4 regions of the Proteus penneri genome follow, and region 2 is predicted to be linked to each of the others. Evidence: predicted binding sites of a transcription regulator. Region 2 holds the regulator's gene; each other region holds the start of a gene.
What was found. Region 2 encodes Fur, which represses iron uptake genes when iron is present. Its sites were predicted from a motif close to ATAATAATGAGAACNACTATCAA; they were not measured.
Positions count from the first base shown of each region.

Region 1 (8,326 bases), 520 kb from region 2:
GGATCACTCAATGTTGACTCTCAAGTTTATTACCGCCAAGTTCCCGTAGGGAAAGTTTATAGCTACGCAATTCGTCCTGACAACCAAGGCGTTTTTATTGAATTAAGTATTGATAAACAATATGCGCACTTAATTCGTCAAGACAGCCATTTTTGGAATGTATCTGGATTCCAAGGTAATTTTAATTTAAAAAGTGGTGTATCCATTAAAATGGAAAGCGTTTCTGCTTTAATTAACGGTGCGATAGCCTTTGACTCCCCAGAAAACAGTCAACCCGCACAAGAAAACCAGCAGTTTGTTTTACAATCGGCTACCTCTGTTGAGGCGGGTAAAGCAATATATGGTGAAGATGGGTTAATTATTTCTTTAACCAGTGAAGAAAGTTGGGGCGTCGATGCAGGACAACCTATTCTCTTTAGAGGCATAACTATTGGCCAAGTCATACAACGTAATATAAGTGATGATGGTGTTATCTTCGATGCTATTATCGCCCCTGAATATAAACATTATATTTATGAAAACAGCAAGTTTGTTGCCAATAGCCGAATAAACGTCAATATGGGTTTAAATGGTATTGATATTCAAGGTGCTTCTCCTCAAGAATGGCTTGAAGGCGGTATTCATCTTATTCAAGGTAACAAAGGTACCCCTAAAGAGCAGTACCGTCTGTATCGCAATGATTTTTTTGCTAAAGCAAGCATCAATGGTAATGAATTACCAGTGACATTAACGTTAAAAGCCTCCAGCCTTCCAGGTATTCAAAAAGGCTCTGTTGTGCTTTACCATCAATTTCAAGTTGGTGAAATCACTGATGTCAGGCCATTAATTGATGAGTTTGATATTGATATTTATATTTCCAAACAATATCGCCACCTTCTTACTGAAAAAAGTGTTTTCTGGACTGAAGGTGCGGCAAAAGTTTCCGTCAATGGTTCAGGATTAACCGTTGAAGCGACACCATTAAATCGAGCCTTAAAAGGGGCTATTAGCTTCGATAACTTTGAAAATATCAATAATAACGCCTCACGTTACAAACTCTATTCATCAGAAACTAGTGCTAGGGCTATTGGTGCTCAAATCACTTTAAAAACTTACGATGCGAGTAAGCTTTCTGAAGGGATGCCTATTCGTTATTTAGGCATTGATATTGGACAAGTCGAATCATTAATTCTTTCACCTGATAGAAAAGCCGTGACTGTTTCAGCAGTACTCTACCCTGATTATGTCAAAACCTTTGCGAGATCAGGCAGTCGCTTCGCTGTTGTTACTCCTGAATTAACAGCATCGGGATTAGATAACTTAGATTCACTTATTCAACCTTATATTAAAGCAGAGCCCGGCAATGGGGGCGTATATCGTAAATTTGAATTACAAACATCCAATATTACAGACTCTCGCTATCTTGATGGATTAAATCTTGTTTTAAATGCTACAGAAGCCGGCTCAGTACAAATTGGTACGCCTATTTATTATCGAGGTCTTGAAGTTGGTGCTGTGACAGGCCTTGAATTAGGAAACATGTCTGATAGAGTCTTAATTCACATTCGAATCAGTAAAAAATATCAATATCTTGTTAGAAATAATACCGAATTCTGGCTTTCCTCTGGATATAACTTTTCCTTTGGTTTAACGGGTGGTGTTATACGAAGTGGAACATTTAAACAATTTATACGTGGAGGCATTACATTTGCAACACCACCTTCCACGCCATTACAATCAAAAGCGAAACAGGAACAGAATTTCATTTTAAATGCTAAAGAGCCTAAAGATTGGAATGAATGGGGAACGGCAATACCTAAACCTTAAAAATTAGATAATTCTACCCTATTTCAGAAGATTTATTTAAAGCGGATCACAAAAAATGATCCGCTTTTTTATTTTCAAAAAAAATTTTGGAAATCAATTCCATTTATACTATGCTTAATTCTGTTTGGTCAAAAAGCATTCTTTGAAATAAATGCCTCTAACAAAACATAACAGAACACAACATCGCTTAAACCGGAGTTTTATTATGAAAAAGATAACGTTGAAAATTGCTTGCTATGAAATTGAAGATATTACTTTAAAACACTCTGTCGATAATCAATTAGCTTATATTCATATACCATGTGATTATGACAAAGAATTTTGCATGCAATTAGATGGATGGGATGAAAACACCAGCATTCCAGCCCAATTGAAAGATCAAAATATTCTGCTTTATCGTCATGCTTATGACAAAGAAAACCACCATTGGATCTTAAAAGTGGCATAAGAGATGCTAAAGCGAAATAAAAAAAGCCAGATAAATCATTTATCTGGCTTAGGGAAATGGCTCATTTTGAGCCGTGCGCTAAAAAGTAAAATGTTGCTTACGGCATAAACAAAAATCGAGAACTCACTCAGACTTTCTCAGACTTTCTCAGACTTTTCTATCTCACAACCTACTGTTAAATATTAGCTAACAATATGTAAAGATCCAGTAAACAACCTAGTAGCACACTATTTTCTACTCAAAAAATCGTTGTTATTTATTTTTATTATTTAAATCAACATGATAAAAATAAAAAATTCTTATCTATATTATCAATCAATTGATTAATTGTTCTCACAAAGCGACTTAATCGCGTTCTGTATCACTTCTACTGATTTTTTCTTTTCAGGTGAATGAGGATCTGGTAGCAAAATAACATCAATTAGCTGCGCTTTTACTTTGCCACTTTCCATTTGTTTCATTGCAATTTCATTAAGAGGATACTGCATCAGTGTTGCTGGATTAATCACAAACCAAGCTCCATCAGCACGACAATTAAGCATCACTTCTTCACGTGTAAATGGCCAATCGTCACCAAATTGAAGCTTACTGACCGTTGAAATAGGTGCCGCCGAGAATGCTTGAAAAGTAAAGAGCATTAACATTCCCGCGAATAAGAAACGTTTCATGTAGATATCTCACTTAAGAAATTAGGTTTTTTAAATTATATCGCAATCTATACAGGTGAGTTAATCGCAAAGATGGCTACGGTAAAAATAACCATTGTTCCAAATAATAGTTCAAGCCAACTATTTACTAGCAGCCATTGAAAGTTATTTTTCTTACGAATATGAGGAACTAAGACATAACGATTGATTACAGCTAAACCAAGCATTAACAACACTAAACTAATTTTAAGCCATAACATGCTTTGGTATTCAGATGATAATTGTACTGCCGGCCATCCAGGAATTAACATAATAGCACTGATAATACCGGTAATTGTCACCAATAAAACAGCAAGATGACCAAAAAGTGAAAACTTCTTCATTGTACCAATGATAGGCTTGATCATCCCATCTGCAAGCTCATCTTTATTCCGTAAAAACTGCAAACAAGCGACAAATGGCCATAGACCACCAAACCAATACGCAGCACTAATAAGATGAACACTTTGATTAACTTTATAGAATACGGCTTCTGATCCTGTAAACATGGCACCATGACCAATTGATGCATGTAAGATCAACATAACTGAAGAAATAATTAATAAAGAAAAGTTGCGAATATAGCGTTGGTGTATAAATAAAATAGCCAATGCAACGGTTGCTAATACCAATTGCCATTGCCAAACTTGACCAAATGAAGTATCTAAGATCGCTCGCCATATTATAATTGACCAGGCATCTTCCCAACCCTCTCCCATAATACCAGATTGCACAATCATCCATAAATAAGTCGTAATAAAGACGATAACTGTGCTAATAGCTAATGCGGGGCGCAAACGAACCTGAATAAGAGGAATGAACTTATCTTTAGCAAGAATGGCAGCCGAGAAGCTCAGTCCGAACATAAACATGACTGCCACGAAATGGGAAAAGCGACATAAAATATAAACGTCTTCAGGTGTCATTATTTTACACTAAATTGATAAGAACCTTTTGTCTTGTGCCCATCAACAGAAACAACGTTCCAATTAACTAAATAATCACCTTCTGATAAATCACTTTCTAAAGGCAATAATAATTTCGTATTGTTAACAGGATCTAAACTCAGCTTTCCTACGGTGATTTCTTTACCATCACTATTAGTGACTTTGATTTTACTAAAGGCTAATTCAATACCTTCAGAGAAGTCTAGCGTGATAACTTTAGGCGCTTGCGCTTGTTCAATCGCAGCACCTTCAGCAGGTAACTGTGATTTTAAGTGTGCATGTGCTAATGCTTGTTGGTATGACATACCAAGGAATAAAACAGCAATAGCCGATAATTTACCCCAAGATGTCTTAAGTGTATTTAATGACATAATAACCTCTTAAATTACAGGTGATTTTTTTATTTATGAAAATATTTTATAGCAATTTTACGTCAAGATCTTTGCTTCTTGATATTAGAAATAAAAGGTTGTGAACTAGCACTCAAAATATATGTTATTTAGAGCAGTTTCTGTTTCAAATATCACCCATTTTTACACTTTGAAAAAATATAATACCCATATTGACAGTCTAAACAGTTCAATACATAACCAAATAAAACTAAAAGTAAAATAATCCCCCTGTATAAATAGCATTCAATAAGTATTTTTTTAGGGGCAAGAACAAACAATATAAGTAAGGAAAAAAATAAAAGATAAGAATCGTAAAGAAGGCAATACAAAAGAATAAAAAACGCCCTGCTATTCATTCACAGCAGAGCGTAATAAGTTATTTAGTAATTTAAGCTATCTAAAAGCTTTACTAATAATTAAACATGTGCAGATGCTGATAATGTGTTCAGATCTTTATCTAATAAGAATAAAGCTTTGCCACTATCACCGACCATTGCTAATTTATCTAGGATTGATTTGAATAATTTTTCTTCTTCATGCTGCTCTGCAACATACCATTGTAAGAAGTTAAATGTTGAATAATCCTGAGTTGTCATTGCAACATGTGCTAATTTATTAATCTCAGATGTAATATGTTTTTCATGTTTGTAAGTTTTATCGAACAACTCAGCTAATGATGAAAACTCAGCAGGTGGAGCTTCAATCGCTCCAAGTAAAGGCATTGCACCTGTATCACTTAAGTAATCAAATAAACGGTGCATATGTTCCATTTCTTCACGAGAGTGAGCTTTTAAAAATTTAGCAGCGCCATCAAATCCTTTATCGTCGCACCAAGCACTCATTTGCAAATACAGATTTGCCGAGTAAAACTCTAAATTTAGCTGTTCATTCAATTTATTGATCATATCTTGATGTAACATATTTTACGTCCTTTGCGATGAAAATTAACATTATGGGTATTATGCACGGTTAAAAATAAAAATATAGCGATTTAGGTGTGATTTATTTATTTTTTCAATTAATTCCTTGTAATAAAAATAAAAACCAATCTCATTTGTAATATGTTTTAAATACTCTTATAAAGCTAAATAACACTTATTATCATTAAGAGTAAACTTGTATTTAACTGTTAAGGTAAATATAGCAACCAATTGAAATATATAAATATTATTTTTAGCTTTGATTTTTTACATTTATTAAACTTTTCTTTATAATCCAAGAAATTCAGATTAACATTAAATAAAAATCATATTTTATCCATGATAAAATATAAAAATAAGCTTTGTCATATATCAATAAGTATATATAAAACAATATCTACAACAATCGTTATTAGAAAAATAAAACATTCATCCATTAGCTATTATTATTCTCTATTTTTTATAATTTCTATTTGATATTGCGACACATTTATTTTTTCAGCCAGCAATTCTTTTTCATTTTTTTCATATAAAAAATACATAACTCTCAAAAAATAAAAATAATTTCAAATTTTGTGCAGTTTTTCGTTTTGACTGATAAGATTAGTAGGTAACTCATATTTGTATGTACAAAAAATTAATATTAAAGCCCTAATCATAATAAAAGGTTAATTAGGAGCCACTATGACAAAAACAGTGTTAGTACCCGTTGATTTTACAGAGCTTGGTTTATTAGACAAGGTTGTGTCTCATCTAAAAGCATTGTCTGTCGCTGACAAATTAAATATTCATTTTTTATCAGTCATCCCAAGTTATGAGTCTTTTGTCGGATTTGCATTCGCAGGACAAGACAGACTAGCAAGTGATAAACAACGGATTGAAATTGCATTATCCACACTAAAAGAAAATTTATCGCACATTGATATTCCAAATAGTACAACTCAATTTTATGTGTCTATAGGTAATCCTCGCGATAAAATTTTAGAAACCGCAAAAAAAATTCAAGCAGAGCTGATTGTCATTGGTTCTCGTAACCCTGGTATGAAAACTTATCTTCTAGGTTCTACCGCATCTTCTGTGGTCAGTTACGCAGAATCATCTGTATTAGTCGTGCGCTAATCGCCCACTTCCATCTTCCATAAGAAATCTGGTATTTTTCATAAGCCAGATTTCTTATTCTTTTCACCATAAAATCAATTTAAAATGGTATTTTATTTTATCGTTATTATCTTTAAGAGTAATGATTAAAAATATATTCTGAAGCAATAAGATAATTATTAAAAAAACAAAATACATTCACTTTAATGCTTTTTATATAAACCAATAAATTCATCATCTCATAATAAATTTATATTGTTCATAATGTTAAATTATGTAAAGATACTTTTTCTATTAAAGCTAATTTTAATCAACAGGGTAAAAGGAATTAAAATGAGTAAAGAAATTTCTGAAAAATGGCAAGAACGTTTTTCATTTTTTGATAAATATGGTTCACCTAAAACACCAGAATTTAAAGCTGCGTATAAAGAGCTTACCTTTGGTAAACGTATTCTTATTGGAATGAATATCTGGGCATTTTTCTTTGGTTTTATTTATTTTCTTATTTTAGGTTTATGGCGCAAAGCATTAACATTATTTGCTATTAATATTGCTATTTTCACAATTATTGGCTTTTTACCTGTAAATAATGGTGTTATCAATGCGGTGGGTATTGCAGTTAACATTTTATGGGCCATAACAGCCAACTATGCCTATTATTTAAAAGAAACTAAAAATGATCAAAGTTGGAACCCATTTGAAGGTGTTCTGTAATAATAAAGGGGGCAATGCCCCTTTTATTTTCTCTTACTCTTTTTTTATTAAAAACACTATATCCCCTACCTCTTATTTGATAGTAATGTTATCTATTGTTCTATTTAAATATTTTTATCTAATTTACAAAAAATATAAATACAATAATGAAATAACATTAAAAGTTCTTTTTTATCCCAAAAGGATACATTGTTAATGCTATAATTCATTAACGCTAATTTGGGGAAAACGTATGTCTGAACATTTTCAAGGAAAATTTGAAGCTGAACTAAAATATCACCTTCAAAATCCACAAAAATTTATTAATGAGTTAAAAAAAGCAGGTGCCACATTATTTACGCCTGAGAATAAAGAAACAGATTGGTATATGGAACATAAAAATACTGAATTTTCAGCTCCAACTATCAGTTTATGTGTAAGAAAAATGCTTCCCGCAGGAATAAATCTTCTTATCGTTAAAGGCCCTGATTTATCGCAATGTGAAGCTGTTCGTATCGAAGATGCAGGAAAAACAGTCTCCATGTTTACGACTCTTGGCTACCATTGTATTCTCAATTATACAAAATCAAGAGAAATTTATTTTCTAGATAAGTTTCATATTACTATTGATAAGTTAGATAAATTAGGCTCATTTGCTGAATTTGCTATCATGACGGACGACCAAAGTAAACTCCCACTCTATATTGACCAACTAAGGCATTTAGCCGCAAATTTTGGCTTTACAGATAAAGATCTTGAGGAAAATAACTATAAAACACTAATGTTAAATACTCTAAAATTATAAATAAATTTATCCTTTCACATTATCATCCTTTAGGGATCACAATAAGATTAATGTAACTTGGTTTTATGTCATTCTCTAGCATCGCTTTAATATCTTGTTTTTATTTTATGTGAAATTTTCGTACATTATTAGGATCATTATTAATGTGATCCTTATTCACAAATGGAAGGGTTATATACCTTTCGTTTATAGCGATTTAATCTACTTTCTTACTTTTCTACTGCTATCTTTTTGTTTTTATCTCATTTATAACGTTAGCCACTCTTATTTGTTCTATTAAATAAACAAAAAATAATTTAATTTATTGCTGTTTAAATCATTATTACTTTTTTATTTTATAAATAGAAACACTGACACTATTTAAATCTAATTGTTTAAAAATAAATGAGTTAATCACATAAAATTAATAATAGATCAACAAGTTAACCACTATCTCCTAAGGAAATATCTTTTATATCATTTTTATTTTTATCTTTAATTTTTAATATTTAAGAAAAATTAATTAAAAATCAAAGCATTACAAAGAGAGAA
Region 1 covers NZ_CP059690.1:1,177,451-1,185,776, reverse strand. Annotated here, with positions in the region: gene H1225_RS05410 (PqiB family protein) at 1-1,806, shown strand, start outside; gene H1225_RS05405 (DUF1480 family protein) at 2,012-2,254, shown strand; gene H1225_RS05400 (YebY family protein) at 2,578-2,922, opposite strand; gene copD (copper homeostasis membrane protein CopD) at 2,970-3,866, opposite strand; gene copC (copper homeostasis periplasmic binding protein CopC) at 3,866-4,258, opposite strand; gene ftnA (non-heme ferritin) at 4,696-5,199, opposite strand; gene H1225_RS05380 (universal stress protein) at 5,884-6,318, shown strand; gene H1225_RS05375 (DUF2628 domain-containing protein) at 6,631-7,011, shown strand; gene H1225_RS05370 (class IV adenylate cyclase) at 7,244-7,795, shown strand.
Region 1: the regulator Fur is predicted to act here: its motif matches at 5,311-5,333, upstream of ftnA (non-heme ferritin).

Region 2 (8,326 bases):
TATTACTTGAAATGATTGCGCCTTTTGATGGTGAAATCGTGGCATTGAAAGATGTGCCTGATGAAGCGTTCTCTAGTGGTATTGTTGGTGATGGTGTAGCAATTAAACCAACTTCTAATATCGTAATGGCGCCTGCGACAGGTACTGTTGTTAAGATTTTTGATACAAACCACGCATTTTGTATTGAGACTGACAATGGGGTTGAAATCATCGTGCATATGGGAATTGATACCGTTGCGTTAGGTGGCAAAGGCTTCAAGCGTTTAGTTGAAGAAGGTGCAGAGGTTAAAGTTGGTCAACCTATCTTAGAATTAGATCTTGAATATCTGAATGCTAATGCTAAATCGATGATAAGCCCTGTGATTGTTAGCAATATCGATGATTTTGATAAAATTGCTGAACAAGTTACAGGTGAAGTGGTTGGAAATAAAACCGTTATCTACAAAGTATTAAAATAAATTCTATACAGATATTTAATCCTCTATAAAGAGATGGTTAAATAAGACGATAAAACGGGGAGTCTTTCGAACTTCCCGTTTTTTTATCTCTATTTTGATAAATATCTCAGGGGTGTATTTAGCTAAGGTATTTATGAAACCTGCTTATTGGATTATAGTGGGTTAATTATGCGTTTTGCTTTGAGGAAAAAATGACCATGAATGAGGCAGATGCCCGCCCAACGAACTTTATTCGTCAAATTATTGACGAAGATCTGGCTACTGGGAAACATGATAGCGTTCATACGCGTTTCCCACCTGAACCTAATGGCTATCTTCATATCGGCCATGCGAAATCAATTTGCCTGAATTTTGGTATTGCTAAAGATTATCAGGGAAAATGTAATCTACGTTTTGATGATACCAATCCAGTAAAAGAAGATATTGAGTATATCAACTCAATTCAAAAAGATGTTCAGTGGTTAGGTTTCCAATGGGAAGGTAGCATTCATTACTCCTCAGATTATTTTGATCAGCTTTATCAATATGCGATTGAGTTGATTAATAAAGGCTTAGCTTATGTCGATGAGTTGAGCGCTGAAGAAATTCGTGAATACCGCGGTACATTAAAAGAGCCTGGTAAAAACAGCCCTTATCGCTCACGTAGCGTAGAAGAGAACTTAGCACTATTTGAAAAAATGCGTGCTGGTGGCTTTGAAGAAGGTAAAGCGTGTTTACGTGCGAAAATTGATATGGCATCACCGTTTATTGTTATGCGTGATCCGGTGCTTTATCGTATTAAATTTGCTGAACACCACCAAACTGGAAATAAATGGTGCATTTATCCAATGTATGATTTTACCCACTGTATTTCTGATGCACTGGAAAATATCACACATTCTTTATGTACTTTAGAATTCCAAGATAACCGTCGTTTATATGATTGGGTGCTGGATAATATCACTATCCCTTGTCATCCTCGTCAATATGAATTCTCACGTCTTAACCTTGAATACACAGTGATGTCAAAACGTAAGCTGAATCAGCTTGTGACAGAAAACATTGTGAATGGTTGGGATGACCCTCGTATGCCAACGATCTCAGGCTTACGTCGTCGTGGTTATACAGCAGAATCTATTCGTGAGTTCTGCCAACGTATTGGTGTGACGAAACAAGAAAACAATGTTGAAATGGCTGCATTAGAATCTTGTATTCGTGATGATTTAAACGAAAATGCACCACGTGCAATGGCGGTTATCGATCCGGTTCGTTTAGTGATTGAAAATATGCCAGAAGGCGAAGAGATTTTAACTGCGCCGAATCACCCAAATAAGCCGGAAATGGGGACGCGTGAAGTGCCATTTAGCCGTGAAATTTATATTGATCGCGCAGACTTCAAAGAAGAAGCAAACCGTCAATATAAACGTCTGGTGCTAGGTAAAGAAGTACGTTTACGTAATGCTTATGTTATTAAAGCTGAGCGTGTTGAAAAAGACGAGCAAGGTGAAATCACAACCATTTACTGTACTTATGATGCTGAGACTTTAAATAAAGATCCTGCTGATGGACGTAAAGTAAAAGGCGTTATTCACTGGGTGAGCATTCCACACGCTATTCCTGCTGAAATCCGTCTTTATGACCGTCTATTTAGTGTGCCAAATCCAGCGGCAGAAGATGATTTCTTATCAACAATTAACCCTGAATCTTTAGTTATTCGTGAAGGTTTTGTTGAACGTAGCTTAAAAGATGCAGCTATCGAAAAAGCGTATCAATTTGAGCGTGAAGGCTACTTCTGTGTTGATAAGCTTTCAACGGCGGATAAACTTGTGTTTAACCGTACCGTGGGCTTACGCGACACTTGGGCGAAGATTTCTCAACAAGGTTAATTTAAACCTTATTTTGAGTTGTATTAAGTATCGTTAGTACCAAAATTAATAGGATGCTCGGTAATTAAGTTATCGAGCATTTTTTCATCTGTTTTCTTTTTAAGATTGTACGATTTTTCATCTGTTTATGTTTAATATTTATTCTTCTGGGATCAATTAATCTCAATTTTTTCATTTCAAACGATAACTTTTTATTTGTTTCATTTGAAATAATTAACTTGTTATCACTTTATTCTTCCGTTTTTTCATACCATTTCATTAAATAAGACTGTAGTAAGAAAAGTGTGATTGAATGCACATATTTTACATCGTTAAAAAAGCTTATTTATAAGCACTACTTATTATTCCTTTTAATAAAAACGAAATCTAATATCGTTTAAAGATTGGTGTAAAAATTAAATAAAATCAATTTGTTATATTTATTTTTAATGAGGGATTATAAAAGCAAGAAAATGAAACGATCATTTAGTTATGTGCCCTTGGTCATATTTTGATAAAAATTCTCTTTTTTTGGTTGATAATTCGCGTCGCGAAAAATATGCTGTTTCTAACCTAATTTAGGTTTTTTCCCCACTTGGGGTTTTATATTTGGAAATAGGCATTGTGCTTATTTCTTTTTTAGTCAAAGTCAAAGAGGAAACAATGCTATGGTTATGCAACATGCTAAACCAGGCAGGGTGGCACTTGTCGTTATGGGCGCATTGCTTGTAACTGCACTACCTGCAAAAATGTCTCATGCTGAAGGATTTATTGAGGACTCAACCCTAACAGGCGGCCTTTTTTATTGGCAACGTGATCGTGATAGAAAAGAGTTAACACCAAATAGTCCTGATTACGGCAAATACAAAGCTAACCTACACCATTCTACTTTCAACGCTAATCTAGACTTCTCATCAGGTTACCTTGGTGATTTTATTGGTATTGATTTAGCTGCCTTTGGTGCGGCTGAATTGAATAATAGTGGCCCCGCAGCACCTAACGAAATCGGTTTTAGTGACGCAAAAAGTCGCTGGGATGAAAAATGGACTGGCGATCGCAGTGGCTTAAGCGTTTATAAAGCAGCTGCAAAATTCAAATTAGGCAATTTCTGGGCTCAAGGGGGATATATTCAACCTAAAGGTCAAACGTTATTGCGTCCACATTGGAGCTTCTTACCGGGAACTTACCGCGGTGCTGAAGCGGGTGCTGTTTTCGACTTCGATAAAAGCGGTGAATTATCTTTCTCCTATATGTGGACAGATGAATATAAAGCACCATGGTATCGGAATATGTATAACTTCCGTAAAGCTGATCTAGAAACCAATATCAGCTATCTTCACTCTTTTGGCGCCAAATATGATTTTAAAAACAGCCTAGTGTTAGAAGCTGCATTTGGTCAGGCCGATGGTTATATCGATCAGTATTTTGGTAAAGTTTCTTATGATTTCCCAATTGCTGATAATGCATTAAGAACATCTTACCAATTCTACGGTGCTAAAGATAAAGTGACCGGTGGTGGTGTTAATGACGTTTATGATGGGCTGGCATGGTTACAAGCACTGACTTTTGGTTATACCTACAATGTATTTGACTTCAAAGTAGAAGGAACATGGGTTAAAGCCGAAGGCAATCAAGGTTATTTCTTACAACGTATGACGCCGGGTTGGGCGACATCAAATGGTCGTCTTGATATTTGGTGGGATGGTCGTTCTGACTTTAACGCCAATGGTGAAAAAGCACTTTATGCGGGTGTAATGTACGATCTGAAAAATTGGGATCTATCTGGCTGGGCGGTAGGCACTTCTTATGTTTATGCATGGGATGCTAAGCCAAGTGGTAAAGCCATTTATGATCAAGGTCAGCGCATCAGAGAAAGTGCATGGAATGCGGATATTATGTATACGGTTCAAGAAGGTCGCGCTAAAGGGACACTCTTTAAGCTTCATTATACCCGTTATGATAACCATTCCGATATCCCAAGTTATGAAGGTGGTTTTGGTAATATCTTCCAAGATGAAAAAGACGTTAAGTTTAACGTAATTATGCCATTTACTATTTTCTAATATCAGAGTGAGGATAAAGTGCATTAATTGCACTTTATCCTGAATAAAATAAAAAGTTAAATACGATTACGATGAGTAAAAATAAGTAATAGAAAGAGTAGGGATAAATTAAAAAGAATAAATATTATTCTCAAAAATTAGCCTCGTTAATAAAGTGAAGTTGTCAGCAGTAGTAAGAAGTAAAGTCGTCATGTCATGCCGTCTGAGATAAATGTGAGTGGGTTATGTTTATCTCTTGTGCTTCAGTTATTTCGCAAAATTTGCGTAAGGTATTTACCCTAATAGGCAGTCAGAGTGGGTATCGTAGTGGGGGGTAAATACCTTTATTTTTAAATCCTTTCTTTTTCTTCGTTCTTTTCATCCTTGTACGTTTTTTCATTCTATGGCAAATTTCTTCTCATTCATTTTATCTCTCCTTAATTTATTATTTTGCATTGAATGCTATTTAATAATGCACGTTTTCAGGAAGAAGCATGTTAAAGCGACTGGATGATTTTTTATTAGAACCACCATTGAAGCCCTTTAGAGGTATAAAACGATTTATTGTTGAATTTCTTTTTTTTGGTGTGAAAGAAGCGCGTTCTTGTTTATTTGCGGGGTTTTTCTTTTTTATTTTATTTGCAACACCAAGTAAAGGAATATTAGGAATACCTCGTTATGACGTTTTACTTATTCTCGCTATTGCTTTCCAATTATGGATGGTATGGGGCAAACTCGAAACATGGGATGAATTAAAAGCGATCTGTTTTTTCCACATTGTTGGTTTTGTGATGGAATTATTTAAAACATCAGCGGCAATTGGATCGTGGAAATACCCTGATTTTGCTTACACTAAATTATGGGAAGTTCCTTTGTTTACAGGATTTATGTACTCCGCAGTAGGAAGTTATTTAATTCAAGCATGGCGTTTTTTAAAAGTACGAATTGAACATTATCCACCTTATTGGATGGCAACTTTGGTTGCGCTCGCTATCTATATTAATTTCTTTTCTCATCACTTTATCGGCGATTATCGCTGGTATTTAACTGCCTTTATTTTAGGTCTTTATGCTCGTAGTGTGGTTTACTTTACGCCTTATGATACAGAGCGAAAAATGCCACTATTATTGGCTTTTGTTTTAATAGGTTTCTTTATTTGGCTTGCTGAGAATTTCGGTACATTTTTTGGTGTATGGCAATATCCTAATCAAATGGGTGCTTGGTCTGCAGTACATGCAGGAAAATGGGGCTCTTGGTCATTGTTAGTCATTGTTACATTTACTATCGTGGTTCATTTAAAGCATATTAAACACAGCATCAGTGTAGCTAAGTAGAGTTATCCTCGGATTTTAGGCAATAAAAAAGGAACTGTTGGCAGTTCCTTTTTTTTACTGAGAGATTATCCAGAATGAATTATTTCTCATCATGTGCGTGGCTATCTTCTTTACAATTACCTTCAGCGCAGTGGCCATATAGATAAAGGCTATGATTGGAAAGTTTGATACCATGACGTTCAGCGATGTTTCTTTGGCGCACTTCAATCGCATCATCTGTAAACTCGATAACTTTACCACAATCAAGACAAATTAAATGATCGTGATGGTGTTGTTGAGTTAATTCAAATACTGATTTACCACCTTCAAAATTATGACGGGTAACAATACCAGCATCGTCAAATTGGTTTAAGACGCGATACACGGTTGCCAGACCAATCTCTTCACCGATATCGATGAGTTTTTTATAGAGATCTTCAGCACTGACATGATGGCACTCAGGATCCTGGAGCACTTCCAAGATCTTTAAGCGAGGAAGTGTAACTTTTAACCCAGCATTTTTTAACGCTTTATTATTGTCGGTCATGCGGATTTAATCCTGTTGCTAATGGTGAATTTAATTTTTGTGCTCACAAATAGGTTTTATTCATTAATACTCGGGTGAATAAATAACCTTATTGATTATAGGCATGATATTTAAAAATAAACACCCCACCTATCACACTATCTTAGCACACCATTGAATAATTATCATTCTCAATATTGAGAATTTATTTTATCCCAGAATTTCGTCTAAGCTCATTTCTTCTTTGATTTGAGCAACCCAAGCGTCAACACGCTCTTCGGTTAATTCTGGTTGACGATCTTCATCAATTGCAAGACCGATAAAATGATTATCATCAGCAAGTCCTTTAGAGGCTTCGAAATGATAGCCTTCAGTTGGCCAATGTCCGACGATAACTGCACCACGAGGCTCAATAATATCGCGAATGGTACCCATTGCATCACAGAAATATTCTGCGTAGTCCTCTTGGTCACCACAACCAAATAGTGCAACAAGCTTACCATTAAAATCAATATCTTCTAGTGTTGGGAAAAAATCATCCCAATCACATTGTGCTTCACCATAATACCAAGTAGGAATACCTAGTAACAGAATATCGAACGCTTCGATGTCTTCTTGACTAGATTTTGCAATATCATGAACTTCGGCATTATCAGCGCCCAGTCTTTCTTGAAGCATTTTGGCAATATTTTCTGTGTTGCCAGTATCACTGCCGAAGAATATTCCTATGATTGCCATAAAGTGAGATAACCTCTTTTATTCTAAATTCGTTATATTTCAAATTGTAGCGTTATTGACTACGTCTATTCTCACAAGTTACATACTTTTTGTATGTTCCTAGTGACTCATTCACTTGTCACCTAGCTACACTTTAAAATATTTAGAGTATATTTGTCTGTGTTTGAACAATTACTAGTGAAAGATAAGCATTGTGTTTTCATAATAGAAAACTAAAAATGTATTTTGACGAAAATAGCAGGCTAATTCTGTCGAATTTGTGTGGTTTATCTGCTAGCTATTTTTGTTTTGATGCATTTTTAAGGCGTGATTTTGCGCCAATTGCTCTAGTAATATTTCTTCAATAAGTTCACTACGACTGACGTTTCTTTCTGTCGCTAACTCATTGAGAGCATTCACAGCATCTTCATTTAATTTTAACTCAACTCGACGTAACCCATTGACTCTATCACGTCTTAATTGATTGCGTTTATTAATTCTAAGCTGTTCATCCCGAGAAAGCGGGTTTGTTTTAGGTCGCCCAGGTCTGCGTTCATCTGCGAACAAATCCAGAGTGGTGCGATCAGTTTGTTCTTTTGCCATAAATTTTGCTGTGAAAGGGCGTATACCAATGACTAAATTGCGAAACGCCCAATAATACCCCACATAGTGATGTCTCGCCACTGCTTCCTTAATTTAACCTATTGTGATTTGGTCTTTTTATCAACAGACACTATTTTTAAGCACAATAATTATACACTCTATGACATTCTCATTTTTCAGTGGCGTTATTTTAAGCTATAACGTTTATTAATTAAGCTTTTTCTAAAAAACGACGAATGGCCTTAATAACGGTATCGGGTTTTTCTGAATGCACCCAATGCCCTGTGTTTGCGACAACAAAGGCGGTTGCGAGAGGAAATTGGCGAGCTATATTTTCACGATACTCATCTAAAATATAAGGTGATAAACCGCCACGAATAAATAATACAGGATGATGCCAAGCAGGCACCTCTTGCCAGCCAATAATGTCTGAATAAGCATTTTTTATTGCAGGTAAATTAAATAGCCACTGACCATTTTTGAATGATTTGAGTAAAAACTGGATCACACCTTCCTCTTCAATAAAAGGGCGCATGATTTCCATAGCATCTTGACGACGTGTGGCTTGAGCTTCTGTTACGGCTTCAAGCGCAGCAAAAATTTTGTCATGACGGCGAACGTTGTAAGCAACAGGAGACATATCAATCACAACAATATTTGCGATACGTTCGGGGGCTAATGCTGTCATCGCCATCGCAATTTTGCCTCCCATTGAGTGCCCAATAATAATGGCTTTTGGGATAGCTAAATTATCAAGCAATGCAAGTACATCTTGCGCCATATCTTGATAATTCATACTTTCGCTATGAGGAGAGTGTCCATG
Region 2 covers NZ_CP059690.1:657,303-665,628, forward strand. Annotated here, with positions in the region: gene nagE (N-acetylglucosamine-specific PTS transporter subunit IIBC) at 1-458, shown strand, start outside; gene glnS (glutamine--tRNA ligase) at 656-2,323, shown strand; gene chiP (chitoporin ChiP) at 2,971-4,365, shown strand; gene H1225_RS02880 (DUF817 domain-containing protein) at 4,839-5,678, shown strand; gene fur (ferric iron uptake transcriptional regulator) at 5,758-6,204, opposite strand; gene fldA (flavodoxin FldA) at 6,394-6,921, opposite strand; gene ybfE (LexA regulated protein) at 7,195-7,503, opposite strand; gene ybfF (esterase) at 7,715-8,326, opposite strand, start outside.

Region 3 (8,326 bases), 590 kb from region 2:
AACAGATAATAGTATTTACCAGTTATTGCCACAGGCGGTGGTTTTTCCTCGCTCAACAGCTGACGTAACTATTGTTGCACGTCTGGTCGATGAACCCAAATTTCATTCTCTTTCTTTGACACCAAGAGGGGGTGGTACAGGTACTAATGGGCAGGCTTTAACAGATGGTATCGTCGTCGATTTATCTCGCTATATGAAACGTATCATTGAGATAAACCCAGAAGAACGTTGGGTGAAAGTGGAAGCAGGAGTGATAAAAGATGAGCTTAATCTTTTTTTAAAACCTTATGGCTTCTTTTTTGCACCAGAACTTTCTACCAGTAACCGCGCCACATTAGGTGGAATGATTAACACTGATGCCTCAGGGCAAGGTTCTATGGTTTATGGTAAAACCTCTGATCATGTCCTTGGTATTCGGGCGGTCTTGTTAGGTGGCGAACTCCTTGAAACTCGTGCTATGGATACGGCATTAGCCGAGAATATCGCACAAGAAAGCTCTGCTATTGGGAAGGTTTATCGAACTGTTTTATCCCGTTGCAAAGAGCAACGAAAACTTATTCTTGAAAAATTTCCTAAATTAAACCGCTTTTTAACCGGATATGATTTGCGTCATGTTTTTAGTGATGACATGAAACGCTTTGATTTAACCCGAATTTTAACCGGTTCAGAGGGCACACTGGCTTTTATTACTGAAGCAACGTTGGATATCACGCCAATTCCTAAACAACGTAGCTTAGTGAATGTAAAATATGACTCTTTTGATTCAGCATTGCGTAATGCGCCTTTTTTAGTTAAAGCAAATGCATTGTCTGTTGAAACTGTTGATTCCAAAGTATTAAATCTCGCTCGTGAAGATATTGTTTGGCACTCCGTTAAAGAGTTGATTACTGATATACCTGATAAAGATATGCAAGGCCTTAATATTGTTGAATTTGCGGGTGATGATAAAGATCTTATCGCTTCACAAGTCGCCTCATTATGCCAGCGCTTAGATTCATTAATGAAAGAGGGTCAGAGCGGGGTGATCGGTTATCAAGTCTGTGAGGACTTGGCAGATATTAACCGTATTTATGCCATGCGTAAAAAAGCGGTTGGTTTATTAGGTAACGCTAAAGGGCAAGCAAAGCCCATTCCTTTTGTGGAAGATACTTGCGTACCACCAGAACATCTTGCTGATTATATTACAGAATTTAGAGCGTTACTGGATAGTCATCAACTCAATTATGGCATGTTTGGGCATGTCGATGCAGGTGTATTACACGTAAGACCTGCTCTTGATATGTGCGATCCACAGCAAGAATTATTGATGAAATCTATCTCAGATGACATTGTCACGTTAACAGCTAAATATGGTGGGTTACTCTGGGGTGAACATGGAAAAGGCTTTAGAGCGCAATACAGTCCCGAATTTTTCGGAGAAACACTCTATCATGAGCTACGTCAAATCAAAACGGTGTTCGATCCTCGAAATAGATTAAATCCTGGAAAAATATGTCCTCCTTTAGAGGTTGATGAACCGATGAAGCAAGTGGATACGATCAAACGAGGTACTTTTGATCGCACTATCCCTTTATCTGTCCGTCAAGATTTTAAAGGGGCTTTAGATTGTAATGGTAATGGGCTTTGCTTTAATTTTGATGCCAAAAGTCCAATGTGTCCTTCCATGAAAATTAGTGGGCAACGCATTCATTCACCTAAAGGACGAGCAGCACTCGTAAGAGAATGGCTACGCTTATTAACAGAGCAAGGCGTTAGTCCAAAACAACTTAGTTCTAGCCTTGAAAATAATAAACCTAGCTTAAGAGGTTTAATTGAGAAAACACGTAATACATGGAAAGCTAAACGTGGTGAATATGACTTTTCTCATGAAGTAAAAGAGGCTATGAATGGTTGTTTGGCTTGTAAAGCTTGTTCAACGCAATGTCCGATTAAAATTGATGTGCCATCTTTTCGTTCTAAATTTACTGAGCTTTATCACCAGCGTTATTTACGTCCATTAAAAGACCATATTGTCGCTAATGTTGAATTGACAACGCCGATTATGGCGAAAGCACCTAAATTCTTTAATTTTTTTATGAAGCAACCGTTGGTGCAAACATTAAGTAAGCACACCATAGGAATGGTCGATTTACCTTTGTTGTCATCACCTACATTGAGACAGCAATTGGCAGGGCACAGCGCGTTAGATATGACGCTAGAAGATTTAGAGCATTTATCAGAAAAGCAACGCAGTCATCATGTGTTGGTGGTACAAGATCCTTTTACTAGTTATTACGATGCAAAAGTGGTTGCCGATTTTATCAAGCTAATTGAAAAGATTGGATTTAAACCTGTCTTGTTACCATTTTCACCTAACGGTAAAGCGCAACATATTAAAGGTTTTTTACAGCAATTTAGTAAAACAGCGCAAAAAACGTCAATCATGCTTAATCGTGTTGCAAAATTAGGCATCCCTATGGTGGGAGTTGATCCTGCATTAGTACTTTGTTATCGCGATGAATATCGTGAAATACTGGGTGATAAGCGTGGTGATTTCAATGTTCAACTTGTTCATGAATGGTTAAGTCAATTGGTATCTGAGCCAATAGCTGTTCGTGATGATACCGAAAAATGGTATCTTTTCGGGCACTGTACAGAAGTGACGGCGCTACCACAAAGTATGAAACAGTGGCAGGCTATTTTCCAACATTATGGGCAGCAACTAGAATTTGTGAGTACTGGATGTTGTGGAATGGCAGGTACTTATGGACATGAACTAAATAATTATGAAAACTCGTTGGGCATTTATCAGCTTTCATGGGGTAATGCACTAAAAACATTACCAACAATGCGTTGTTTAAGTACCGGTTATTCTTGTCGTAGTCAGGTGAAGCGTATTGATAATGTTGAGCTAAAACACCCACTACAGGCACTTTTGGAGATTATGCCATGATATGGAAACGTGAAACGACAATTGAGCATCTTAATCATATTGGTCAAAATAATATGATGAGCCATTTAGGTATTGAATTAACATGTCTTGGAGATGATTATCTTGAAGGAACAATGCCTGTTGATCATCGTACTAAGCAGCCTTTAGGCCTTTTACATGGTGGTGCTTCTGTTGTTTTAGCTGAAACATTGGGCTCTGTTGCGGGTTATCTTTGTACCGAAGGCGAACAAAAGATTGTTGGGCTAGAAATCAATGCGAATCATATTCGTTCAGCGAGAGAAGGCAAGGTAAGAGGGGTATGCAAACCTATTCATTTAGGACGTTCACACCAAGTCTGGTCAATAGAAATATTTGATGATGAAGGTCGTCAAGTGTGTATTTCTAGATTAACAACATCTGTTATTTCTTAAAGAATAAAAAATATACGCACAAAGTGAAATACTCGTTTTGTGCGTTTTTATTTTTATAGATAATATCAAAAAGAATAAAAATAGAGAGAGAAAATAAAACTATTTCTTTATTTAGATTTTATTTTTAATGATAATCATTATCTTCATAATAAAAGATAAGACGATCGATAATGTTAACTATTTCTAAATTAAACACCACAGTATTATTAATTGCAGGTTTATTAATCAGTGGGTGTGATAATAATTCTACCGTTAAAACGAGTAATGATATAAGTAATATTCCAGTACAAACTGTTTCTGGCTTTAATATGGCTTATCCCACTTCATTTACAATGAGCAGAGAAGATACTGAAAATTATTTCAAATCATTACCAGATAATGTTCAGGATGTCACAACAGAAATGATGGTTTATAAATCAGAACCTATTTGTGATTTGACAGAGGTTCGTTTGGTTTATTTTAAAATGATCGATGTAATGAGTTACGATGTGGATGCGGGAGCACAAGGCATTGTTGATAATATTGCGATAATAGATGGTATGAATGAAATATCCACATCAATAGAACCATTAACTATCCCAAATGTGGAAAGTCGACATGTCTTTTTTGAAGGAAAGTATGCAAAAGAAAATGTCAGCTATGAAGGTATTTTAGCGGCTGATCTTAAAACGAATCGAGTATGGCAACTACAATTGATTAGTAATTTCAATAGCCTATCGAACAAACAAAAAAATAGCCAAACCCTTGAATGTACAAATAAATATATTCAAACCATCACTATCAATAAATAAGTACAAAGAGCACACAATCCAATAAGAGGCTATCACATAAGTGGTGCTATCTTGTCCCTTATGATAAGCATAAAAATGAATGTAAACAGAGCTAATAAGCTGTATGTAAAAACACATTTTTATGCTTTTTTATCTAAATTTCAGTGATAACATATAAAGTGCATTTATACTGCAACTTATGTGCGTATTGTGCGAAATATAAGAAAAATTAAAAGTTTTATTTTTTGTAATCAAAGAACAGAAAAGTGTTATATTACATGGTGTTAACATTTTCCATTAACAAATTAATTGCAAAAATAGAACAAAAAACACACATTTATGGAATATCCTTTCAAAAGACATGGTTGAAGTGATAAGGGTTATCATTACCATTAGTGTCAGGAAAGATATCAATCTCCTTTCGAAATGAGGTCAGAAATGACAAACAATGTTGAAACTTTTTCTCTTGATGACACAGCTTGGCAAGGCATTGTATTAACGGATAGTGCGGCAAAGCATATCTGTCATTTGGTTGAGAAAAATCCTGAAAAACAAGGGCTTTCCTTAAGTATTAAACCCTCTGGTTGTACAGGGTATGGTTATGTTATTGAACTCGCTACAGCCCCAAATGACGATGATCTTGTTTATGAACATAATGGAGCAAAACTCTTTGTTTCATTAAAAGCAATGCCATTTATCGATGGGTTGGTTGTTGATTATGTTCGTGAAGGACTTAATCAAATGTTTAAATTTAATAATCCTAAAGCTCAAAATGTCTGCGGATGTGGTGAGAGCTTCGGGGTATAACATAGTGAAGTTAGATTATGTCTCAGAGCAATGTTGAAATTGGTGATGAAGTTCAGGGATGGCTAAGCGATCACCATTATAAAGAAGGTTTTTATACCGATATATCAACCGACACCTTAGAAAAAGGATTAAATGAAGCGGTTGTACGTGCAATATCGGCCAAAAGAAACGAGCCAGAGTGGATGCTGGAATTTCGTTTAGATGCTTATCGCCATTGGCTAGAAATGGAAGAACCGCATTGGCTAAAAGCGGATTATCCATCGCTTAATTATCAAGATTATAGCTACTATTCTGCACCATCTTGCAGTTCATGTTGTGCTAATGGCAGTTGTGCTGGTGGCACAAATGAGGCGGTAGAGAGTGATAAACAAGCCTCACAAGATTATTTAACTCAAGAAGTTGAAGATGCCTTTAACCAACTTGGTGTGCCTGTAAGAGAAGGGCAAGCCGTTGCTGTCGATGCCATCTTTGACTCGGTTTCTGTTTCTACAACATATCGCGAAGAGCTTGCTGAACATGGCATTATTTTCTGCTCATTTAGCGAAGCTATTCAAGAATATCCTGATTTAGTGCGCCAATATTTAGGCACAGTTGTATCAAGCCATGATAACTACTTTGCTGCACTGAATGCCGCCGTCGCGTCTGATGGAACTTTTGTTTATATTCCCAAAGGGGTTCGTTGCCCAATGGAATTATCGACTTATTTCCGTATTAATGCGGCTCAAACAGGTCAATTTGAACGAACTATTCTGGTTGCTGGTGAAGGCAGTTATGTCAGCTATATCGAAGGTTGTTCAGCGCCGGTTCGTGACAGTTATCAACTTCACGCCGCTGTGGTTGAAGTCATTATCCATAAAGATGCTGAAGTAAAATATTCTACAGTACAAAACTGGTTCTCTGGTGGCGATAGTGAAGGTGGCATCCTTAACTTTGTAACTAAGCGCGCTATCTGTGAAGGTGAAAACGCCAAGATGTCGTGGACGCAGTCAGAAACAGGCTCTGCAATCACTTGGAAATACCCAAGTGTGATTTTAAAAGGGGATAATTCTACTGCTGAATTTTTCTCGGTTGCTCTAACTAATGGTAATCAACAAGCAGATACCGGTACTAAGATGATCCATATTGGCAAAAATACTAAATCAACCATTATCTCTAAAGGTATTTCTGCAGGTAAAAGTCAAAATAGTTACCGTGGACTTGTGAAAGTTCTTCCTAGTGCAAAAAATGCCCGTAATTTTACACAATGTGATTCCATGTTAATTGGTACGCAATGTGGCGCACATACTTTCCCATATGTTGAGGTAATGAATAACTCAGCACAGCTTGAGCATGAAGCGACAACGTCACGTATTGGTGAAGATCAACTGTTTTATTGTCGTCAACGTGGATTAAGTGAAGATGATGCAATCTCAATGATTGTAAACGGATTTTGTAAAGACGTGTTCTCAGAATTACCGCTGGAATTTGCTGTAGAAGCACAAAAATTATTAGCAATCAGCTTAGAACATAGCGTTGGTTAAGTATTAATCAAATTCTGGGTGTAACGATACCGAAGGCATATATTATGTTAGATATTAAAAATTTACATGTCAGTGTTGAAGGCAATGAAATCCTGAAAGGACTAGATTTGCAAGTTCGTGCAGGCGAAGTTCATGCGATTATGGGACCAAATGGTTCAGGTAAAAGTACCTTATCTGCAACACTTGCTGGTCGTGAGGAATATGAAGTAGATGAAGGTTCTATTACTTTCAAAAATAAAGATTTATTAGAATTAGAACCTGAAGAACGTGCAGGTGAAGGTATTTTTATGGCATTTCAATATCCTGTTGAAATACCCGGTGTTAGTAATCAATTTTTCTTACAATCTTCAGTGAATGCAGTAAGAGAATATCGTGGGCAAGAGCCGTTAGATCGCTTTGATTTTGAAGATTTTATTGAAGATAAAATCAAATTACTGGATATGCCTCAAGATTTGTTAACACGTTCTGTTAACGTGGGGTTTTCAGGTGGCGAGAAAAAACGTAACGATATTTTGCAAATGGCCGCACTAGAGCCTGAACTATGCATTTTAGATGAAACCGACTCAGGGCTTGATATTGATGCATTAAAAATCGTGTCTAATGGTGTTAATAGCCTACGTGATGGTAAACGTGCGTTTATTGTTGTAACACACTATCAACGTATTCTTGATTATATTAAACCTGATTTTGTGCACGTGCTTTATCAGGGAAAAATCATTAAATCAGGTGATTTTTCATTAGCGCAAAAATTGGAGGAACAAGGTTATGGCTGGCTTATTGACCCTCAATGAAAAGCGTGAAAAACAGCGCCAAGTTGAACTACGTAATCAACAAGCACTAAAGACGTTTTCTGAATTATATCATCAACGTAAAGGTGACGATAATCTCAATGCTCGCAATCATTGGTTGCAAGTTGAGAAAGTCGGTTTTCCTGTTTATCGTCATGAAGATTGGCACTATACGCCATTAGATGAGACGTTAAGCCAAAGCTATCAACAGTTGCCAGCTTTTGATGTGCAAAGTCTAATTACTAAACATGCTTTAGCGCTTGATTGTTATCGTGTTGTGATGGTAAATGGTACGTTTTCGCCAATAGAAAGCAGTGAAGAATTTGGCCCTTATCAAGTGACGTTACTTGATAATCAGAGTGAGTTACCTGAGGCCGTCAATGGTGAAATTTTTCTGCATTTAGTTGAAAGTTTAGCCCCACATCCTTTGCTTATTACCCTGAAAAACGGTGTTATTGCGGATAAACCGCTTTATATCCTTAATATTACACAAGGCGAAAGTGGTGCAGAGGTGAATAACGCGAATTATCGTTTTCACCTTGATGTAGGTGCTAATACACAAATGCAGGTTATTGAGCACTATATCAGCAGTGACAACAAAAACCGTCATTTTACAGGTGCAAGATTAACAGCAGCGATTGGTGATAATGCCTCTTTTAACCATATTAAATTAGGTTTTGAGAATGGCGTAAGTCAGCACTTTGCTCATAACGATCTGACGATAGGTCGTGATGCTCGAGTTAATAGTTATGCTTTTTTATTAGGTGCTAAACTCAGCCGTCATCATACGAGTTCGGCGCTAAAAGGTGAAAATACAGTGCTTTCAATGAATAGCGTTGTATTACCTAAAGCAGGTGAAATTGCAGATACTCGTACTTGGTTGGTCCATGGTGAGAAAAATTGCCAAAGTCGCCAATTACATAAAAGTATTGCTATGGATGCAGGAAAGGCCGTATTTAACGGTATGATCACTGTTACGCCACAAGCATTAAAAACAGACGGTCAAATGACTAATAATAATCTGTTGTTGGGTGATAAAGCGCAAATTGATACTAAACCACAGCTTGAGATCTATGCTGATGATGTGAAATGTAGCCAT
Region 3 covers NZ_CP059690.1:1,243,855-1,252,180, forward strand. Annotated here, with positions in the region: gene ydiJ (D-2-hydroxyglutarate dehydrogenase YdiJ) at 1-2,932, shown strand, start outside; gene menI (1,4-dihydroxy-2-naphthoyl-CoA hydrolase) at 2,929-3,342, shown strand; gene H1225_RS05690 (hypothetical protein) at 3,513-4,133, shown strand; gene sufA (Fe-S cluster assembly scaffold SufA) at 4,551-4,919, shown strand; gene sufB (Fe-S cluster assembly protein SufB) at 4,937-6,439, shown strand; gene sufC (Fe-S cluster assembly ATPase SufC) at 6,484-7,230, shown strand; gene sufD (Fe-S cluster assembly protein SufD) at 7,205-8,326, shown strand, end outside.
Region 3: the regulator Fur is predicted to act here: its motif matches at 4,483-4,505, upstream of sufA (Fe-S cluster assembly scaffold SufA).

Region 4 (8,326 bases), 440 kb from region 2:
TAATAATACTTAGATAAATAACTTATTTGCTAGATGTTAACCACCTGTAGAGACGGTTTCCATTCCCACTAGCCCAACTTTGAGATAACCCGCTTTTCTTAGCGAATCCATTGCAGCCATTAACGTTTCATAATCAACCGTTTTATCCGCTTGGAAAAAGATTGTTGTCTCTTTGTTTGCTTGTGTCATCGTATCTAACACATTAGCCATCGTTTCATGTGTGACCATCTCTTCACCAATGAAAATTTGTTTATCCGACTTAATCGTTAAATAAACAGGCTTTTCAGGGCGCGGTTGGGGTTTAGCACTTGAAGCGGGTAAATTTACTTTTATATCAACAGTAGCTAAAGGTGCCGCCACCATAAAGATAATGAGTAGAACCAACATGACATCAATAAAAGGCGTCACATTGATATCATGTAATTCATTATCATCACCTGAATCATCACCAAGACGCATTGCCATAATTCATTACCTTGCTTTGCTGTTTTCGATATCTAAATCACGGCTGACTAATGTCACCACACCCGTTGCGATATCACCGATTTCACCACGATAACCCGCGATCATACGAGCAAAAATGTTATAAATAATAACCGCAGGAATAGCGGCAATCAGACCAATCGCGGTTGCTAATAACGCTTCTGCAATTCCCGGCGCAACAACAGCAAGATTTGTCGTTTGAGAATGTGCAATACCGATAAAGCTATTCATGATCCCCCAAACCGTACCAAAAAGGCCGATAAAAGGAGAAATTGCACCGATTGTGGCTAAGTAACCATTACCGCGACCTAATTCACGGATAATTGCTGCAACGCGACGTTCCATACGCATTTCAACACGTTCTTTAATGCCTGATGCCACTTTACTTTCTTGAGAGTAAGTACGCTCTAATTCTGCATCATTAAAGAAATCAGCAGTTGCACTCTTATTACCAAATTTTTTGCTAATTGCTAACGCATCGTTGAGTGATTTAGCTTCAACTAACTGAGCCGTCTCATTTCTTAAGCGGCGACACAGCGAGAGCAGGTAGCTGCCTTTCGCGAAAAATAGTGCCCAAGTAACAATAGAGGCTAACAGTAAGCCAATCATGACACTTTTAACGACTAAATCGGCATTACGATACATGCCCATAACGGACAAATCTTCTGCAAATCCGCCACCTGCAACCATTTCAGGTTGTACTTCTGATGGTGTATTTTCTGTCGCTGAAGGTACATTCTCTGAGTTCTCAGCCGTTATTACAGATGTATTTTCACCTTCAGGCTTAGCGGTTTCAGTACTTTCTGCCTTCGCTTCATTACCCGTTGTAGAGGCCGTAGCGGAAGTAGCTGTTGTCTGTGTAGTCGTTATCGGTGTAGAAGCTGTTGAAGAAACGGCAGCAGTAGTTGGCTGTTCAGTTGGTGTGGCAGGAGTCGTATCCGCAAAAGCAGAGCCTGTCAGACCGATTGCCAATAGAATAGAAGCTGTCAAATTACGCATCAGTTGGCCTTTTACTCTCTTTTTTATCTAATTATTTATTCAGCAATGACATTTTTACGTCATTACTTACCCAAAATCGTTTACTTACAATCATCCTGTTTGCCATCAGGAAAGAGAAAACGCTCAAATGATATCAAACATGAAGCATTTTGATAGTAATTATCATTACTATTTGGCGATTTTTTTCCATCTGTCCATTTTTAAGACAAATTATCGTTCTTTCACGTAACGTGAAATTTTATCAACTACCCAGCAACTCTTTTGTACTTATCCAAAAAATGAATTAACTTGAGGTAACACACCATCACTTAAAAGAAGGTATTAAGGATGACGCTAAAACAACAAGAAACCTCACTCCTCCTTTCTGGTCGAGCTAAAAAATATTCTCAAGGCGCAGTAAATCCAATTATACAACGAACATCATCCGTTATTTTTGATTCCGTTGCGCAAAAACGAGATGCAACAAAAAAACGTGCTGAAGGCGCACTTTTTTATGGTCGTAGAGGCACAACCACACACTTTGCTTTACAAGAAGCACTCACGGAATTAGAACAAGGTGCAGGATGCGCATTATTTCCTTCTGGTGCTGCAGCAATCACACAATCTATACTCGCGTTTATTGAACAAGGTGATCATATTCTTGTCACGGGTTCGGCTTACGATCCCACACAAAACTTTTGTGATCAGATCTTACGTAAATTCTCAGTCACAACGACTTATTTTGATCCTTTAGTCGGCAATGCGATCAGCCAATTACTACGCCCTGAAACAAAAATCGTTTTTCTTGAATCGCCAGGATCAATCACGATGGAAATTCAAGACCTACAAGGAATAGTCAATTCAGTTCGCCAATATAACCCTGAAATCATTATTATGATTGATAACACTTGGGCGTCGGGAATATTACTTAAACCATTAATGCTTGGTGTTGATATTTCTATTCAATCAGCAACAAAATACATTATTGGTCACTCTGATGGCATGTTAGGTTTTGCTGTTGCCAATGAACGTTGCTGGGCACAATTACGCGAAAATGCCTATTTATTAGGACAATGTGTCGATCCTGATACTGCGTATATGACAGCAAGAGGCCTCAGAACATTACCCGTGAGAATGAAACAGCATGAACAAAGTGCATTGGAAGTCGCTCGTTGGCTAAAACAACATCCTTTAGTCGATAGTGTTTATCACCCTGCCTTATCTTCTTGCCTAGGTCATGAATATTTTCAACGTGATTTTTCAGGCAGTAACGGGTTATTTTCTTTTAGTTTAAAGAAAATCCTAACTGCTGAAGAATTTGCTCTTTTCTTAGATAATTTCTCATTATTTAAAATGGCATTTTCATGGGGTGGGTTCGAATCTTTAATTTTGGGTTATCAACCTAATGATATTAAAGCTATGCGCCAGTACGAAACACAACCCGAATTTACAGGCACATTATTCCGTGTTCATATTGGATTAGAAAATGTAGACGATCTGATTGCAGATCTCGAATCCGCATTTTTACGTATTTCTTAATAAAGAATGAATTTTTTATTAAAAAAAATCTATCCCTGTGGCTCCACAGGGATTAAATCAAACTGTTGTCTTTATTTTGCGTTAGAATAGCGAACATAAAGTCTTTTTTAATGCGAGTTCGCTAATGGAAACATTAAAAGAGATAATTCACGCATTAATGCAACATGATTATATGGTGCTGGCTAATCCTAATGTGTTGTGGGTTATCTATATTGTTCTTTTTGTTATTATTATGCTGGAAAATGGGGTATTACCCGCAGCATTTTTACCCGGAGATACACTGCTTATTCTATGTGGTGCACTTATTGCGAAAGATGTTTTACATTTCTTTCCAACCATCATCGTATTAGGTACAGCTGCCAGTTTTGGGAGTTGGTTAGGCTTTTTACAAGGCCGATGGCTCAGTGACACAAAAGTAGTTAAACGCTGGATGGCACAACTACCTGAGCAATATCACCATAAAGCGAATGATCTTTTCCATCGTCAAGGCTTATATGCTTTATTGATTGGCCGTTTTATTGGTTTTGTTCGAACATTATTACCCACGTTAGCGGGATTATCCGAATTACAACAACGTCGCTTTCAAATATTTAACTGGTTAAGTGGCTTTCTATGGGTAGGTATTATTGTGTCACTAGGTTATGTGTTGAATTTAATTCCCTTTATTCAAAAGCATGAAACATTAGTGATGAATATTTTGATGACATTGCCTGTATTGCTCTTAAGCGCAGGTTTAATTGGCTCTATCGTAATGTATATTCGCCATCGTAAAAATAGCACCAGTAATAAGTAATTCAAAAAAACGCCATTATTTTAAACATCATAATGGCGTTTTTTAATCATCTAGCACTTGCAAAGTTCAGTTGTTCATTATCTTATCTCCTACTTATTAATATATTAGTAAAAATCCGTTTATATTTATCACCATCATTTTTTATCGTAATCTGTTTATCGTTAAAGCTTTATCGCTTTTGATGCGAGAAAAGTAGGAATATAATTATCAACCAAAAAACGTGCATAAGGCGCGAAGCCTTCAACAAAATCTTGCAATAAAAGCAACGGGATTCGGCGTTAAATGGGCTTTCCAGTGACCTTTTTTAGCCGCAATAATATCGTCATCACTAACAGGTTTAGACCACTGATTTTCCATTGCGGCTTGTTTATCCCAGTGTTCTTGGTTTAATGTTAAATAATGACTTTCCATATTACTCCTTATAAATTAACAACAATATGAACCGTTATGGTCATAAGAAAAGCCATTCCATTCTCATTTCCATAACCTTATAGTTATATTGGTGTCATGTTATTTTATCTAGATACAGTAAAACACTTTTTCCTGATGATTTGTCATAACTGTATATTCAGAACAATAAATTAAGGTGGATACAAAATGCAAAACTTTACTTATTACTCACCGACTCGCCTCCATTTTGGTCAAGGCCAAATAGAAAAATTACGTTCTGAAATAGACAAAAATGAGCGTATCTTATTAACTTATGGTGGTGGTAGTATTAAACGCAATGGCGTATTAGACCAAATTTATACTGCACTTCCTGGCCATCAAATTCATGAATTTGGTGGTATTGAGCCGAATCCTTCCTATGAAACACTAATGAAAGCCGTTTCTTACGCCAGATACCACGGGATCACGCATTTATTAGCCGTCGGTGGTGGTTCCGTTATTGATGGTACAAAATTTATTGCAGCCGCTATCCCTTATAAAGGCGAGCCATGGGAAATTGTAACAAGTCGCGGTAAAGTCATTGAGAAAGCGATACCTTTAAGTTGTGTATTAACACTTCCTGCAACAGGTACTGAAACCAACAGTTTCTCTGTTATCAGCAGAAAACAGACAATGGATAAACAAAGCTTTGCCAGTCCTCATATTTACCCTCATTGTGCTATTTTAGATCCAACAACTACTTATTCTTTACCACCAAGACAAACAGCCAACGGTGTTGTTGATGCTTTTATTCATATCTTAGAGCAATATCTCACTTATCCAGTGAATGCTCGTGTACAAGATGAGTATGCCGAAGGCCTTTTACGTATTTTGATTGATCAAGGACCAAAAGCACTGACATCACCTACAGACTATGATATTCGTGCTAATATAATGTGGACGGCATCACAAGCGCTAAATGGTATTCTTGGTGTGGGTGTTCCTCAAGATTGGGCAACTCATGCATTAGGTCACGAACTCACGGCTTTACACGGACTCGATCATGCGCAAACCCTCGCTATTGTTTTACCTGCATTATTAAATGAAAAACGCCAAGCTAAATACGGCAAATTAATTCAATATGCACAAAAAGTTTGGGGCATAAACCAAGGTTCTGACGCTTTTAAAATTGAAACTGCGATTAATGAAACTCGAAAATTCTTTGAATTAATGGGACTTAGAACTCGACTGGCTGATTTCAAAATCGGTGAAGAAGATATTCCCGCATTAGTGCGAAAATTGGAAGAGCATGGACAAGTTGCACTCGGTGAGCATCAAGATATCACATTAGAAGTCAGTCAACGTATTTATACAGCGGCACTCTAAGTACTTTATGCGACTCTGGAGGTAAAAATGGATAAACCTAAACTGATCAAATTATCTGATGGAAATACCATCCCACAACTTGGTCTTGGTGTGTGGAAAGCAGATAATCATCAAGTTGTTAAAGCTATTCATCACGCACTTGATACAGGCTATCGTCTTTTTGATACAGCAGCGATTTATCACAATGAGGAAGGTGTAGGTAAAGCGTTAAAACAGATCACCGTTCCTCGTGATGAACTTTTTATCACAACAAAATTATGGAATAACGATCAGTCTCATGCCCGTGGTGCTTTATTAGAAAGTCTCCAGCGTTTGCAACTTGATTATATTGATCTCTATTTAATGCATTGGCCGGCTCCTTCACGAGAACTTTATGTCGAAGCTTGGAAACAAATGATTGTTCTGCAAAAAGAAGGATTAGTAAAAAGCATTGGTGTCTGTAATTTTAAAGAAGAACATCTGGAACGCATCATTACAGAAACCGGTGTCACTCCTGTTATTAATCAGATTGAAATTCATCCATTAATGCAGCAAGCACCATTAAGAGCTTGGAATACTACTCATAATATTGTGACTGAATCTTGGAGCCCATTAGCACAAGGTGGTGAAGGTGTCTTTGATCAGCCCATTATTCAAAAACTGGCTAAAAAATACCATAAAACCCCAGCGCAAATTGTTTTACGCTGGCATTTAGACAGTGGACTTGTGGTTATTCCAAAATCAGTTACGCCTTCTCGTATTGAAGAAAACTTCCATATTTTTGATTTTAAATTAGAAAAAGAAGAAGTAGCTGAAATTACCGTTCTTGAACAGAAAAAACGTTTAGGTCCTGATCCTGATCTCTTTGTCGATATCTAATTTTTGTTCCTTAATTAAAAAGCCAATAGAATAGATTTTCTATTGGCTTTTCTATAAAAAAATATTCAGCCTTCTTTTTACTTCCATTTTATTTTTTGACCTCAATTTTTTACATATACCTAAATTAATTAATTCACGTTCACTTTCTGATATCTAAAACATCTATAAATAAGAGAATCTCATCATTATTTATTTTGGTGAGTTTAAAATGACAAAATTTAAAAGTGGACTAACCCCTCAGCTTTCTTCTATCACAAAGAAAGTTGCTTGGTTTAATATCTTTATTCAACTGGCTTTTCCTATCTCTGCAACGCTGCCAGCAAATGTGTTTGCTAATGGAAATAACCAAGAAAAACAAGCTATTAATTTATTAAAAAAACAGGAAACCTATCAAGTTAAAGCAGGTGATACACCAGAATCTATCGCCAAGCAATTTAATATAAAACTATTTAAACTTATTGAGGCTAATCCTGATTATGTCTCTTTAGTCGGCAAATTAAAAATAAAGGCAGGTATAACACTTAATATACCCAACGAATCTTTATTGACAAAAAAATGGTTAAATAATAACAATCAAGATATTCCTATCCCTTCGACTAACGAGCAAGAACTAGCTCAAATTATTGTCGATAATTCATCTTTATTAAATAAAGATACCGATGCGACGCAATATGCAATAAGCCGAATTTCAAGTAAAGCCAATCAACAAATAGAACAATGGTTAAATCAATTTGGTCATGCTCAAGTCTCACTTTCAACAGATAAAAAATTCACCTTGGAAGGAAGCTCTGCTGATCTTCTTATTCCACTCTATGATAGCGAGAAGAACTTAGTTTTCTCTCAAACCAGTTATCATCGTAAAGATTCTCGTAGCCAATTAAACCAAGGCATTGGTTATCGACATTTTACTGATAAATTTATGGTTGGTCTTAATGCTTTTTATGACTACGATTTAAGTCGATATCACAGCCGTTTCGGTGTGGGTGCTGAAGTATGGCGAGACTATTTTAAATTAAGTGTAAATCATTACCACCGTCTATCTAACTGGCGTACTTCTGACGATGTTATGGATTATAACGAGCGTCCAGCTAATGGTTGGGATATTCGTACAGAAGGCTACCTGCCTGCTTATCCACAACTAGGTGCAAAACTTATTTTTGAACAATATTACGGTAAAGAAGTCGGGTTATTTGGCAAAGATAATCGCCAAGAAAACCCCCACGCTTATACAGCTGGACTTACTTATACACCAGTGCCTTTAATTACCTTCGGTGCTGAACGTCGTTTTGGTTTAAACGATAATAGTGATAATAAATTTGATATAAATATCCAATATCGACTTGGGGAATCACTCTCTTCACAACTTAATCCAGATAATGTTAGAGCAACACGTTTAATGTCTGGGAATCGCTATGATTTTGTAAATAGAAACAACGACATTGTTCTTGAATATAAAAAGAAAACCTTAGTATTCCTCTCTATTGCACCGACAATTAATGGTTACGCAAAAGAAGAAAAAGATTTAGGTGTGCAAGTGCACTCTAAATATCCCGTTAAACAAATTGAATGGTCTGCGAGCCGCTTAATTGCCAATGGAGGTAAGATTAATCATAATAACAATCTTAGTTACTCAATCATTCTTCCTCGTCATATCGCTGGTTCAGCAGAAACAAATAGCTACACAATAAGCGCTGTTGCTATTGATGAACAAGGTAATCGTTCTGATCCAGTACAGAGTCAAGTCACGGTTGATCAATCTGCGATTAATACACAAAATAGCCAATTTACACCAAAAACAACGCAACTACCTGCCGACAATCATTCTGCACAAAATCTGATCTTATCAATCCTCGATAACGATAAACTTCCCATTGATATCAATCTAAAAGAACTTTCATTAAATATTCAGTCTGATAATCC
Region 4 covers NZ_CP059690.1:213,101-221,426, reverse strand. Annotated here, with positions in the region: gene exbD (TonB system transport protein ExbD) at 37-465, opposite strand; gene exbB (tonB-system energizer ExbB) at 472-1,482, opposite strand; gene metC (cystathionine beta-lyase) at 1,810-3,000, shown strand; gene H1225_RS00935 (DedA family protein) at 3,125-3,793, shown strand; gene H1225_RS00930 (hypothetical protein) at 4,034-4,204, opposite strand; gene H1225_RS00925 (iron-containing alcohol dehydrogenase) at 4,391-5,548, shown strand; gene dkgA (2,5-didehydrogluconate reductase DkgA) at 5,576-6,406, shown strand; gene H1225_RS00915 (Ig-like domain-containing protein) at 6,615-8,326, shown strand, end outside.
Region 4: the regulator Fur is predicted to act here: its motif matches at 1,632-1,654, upstream of exbB (tonB-system energizer ExbB).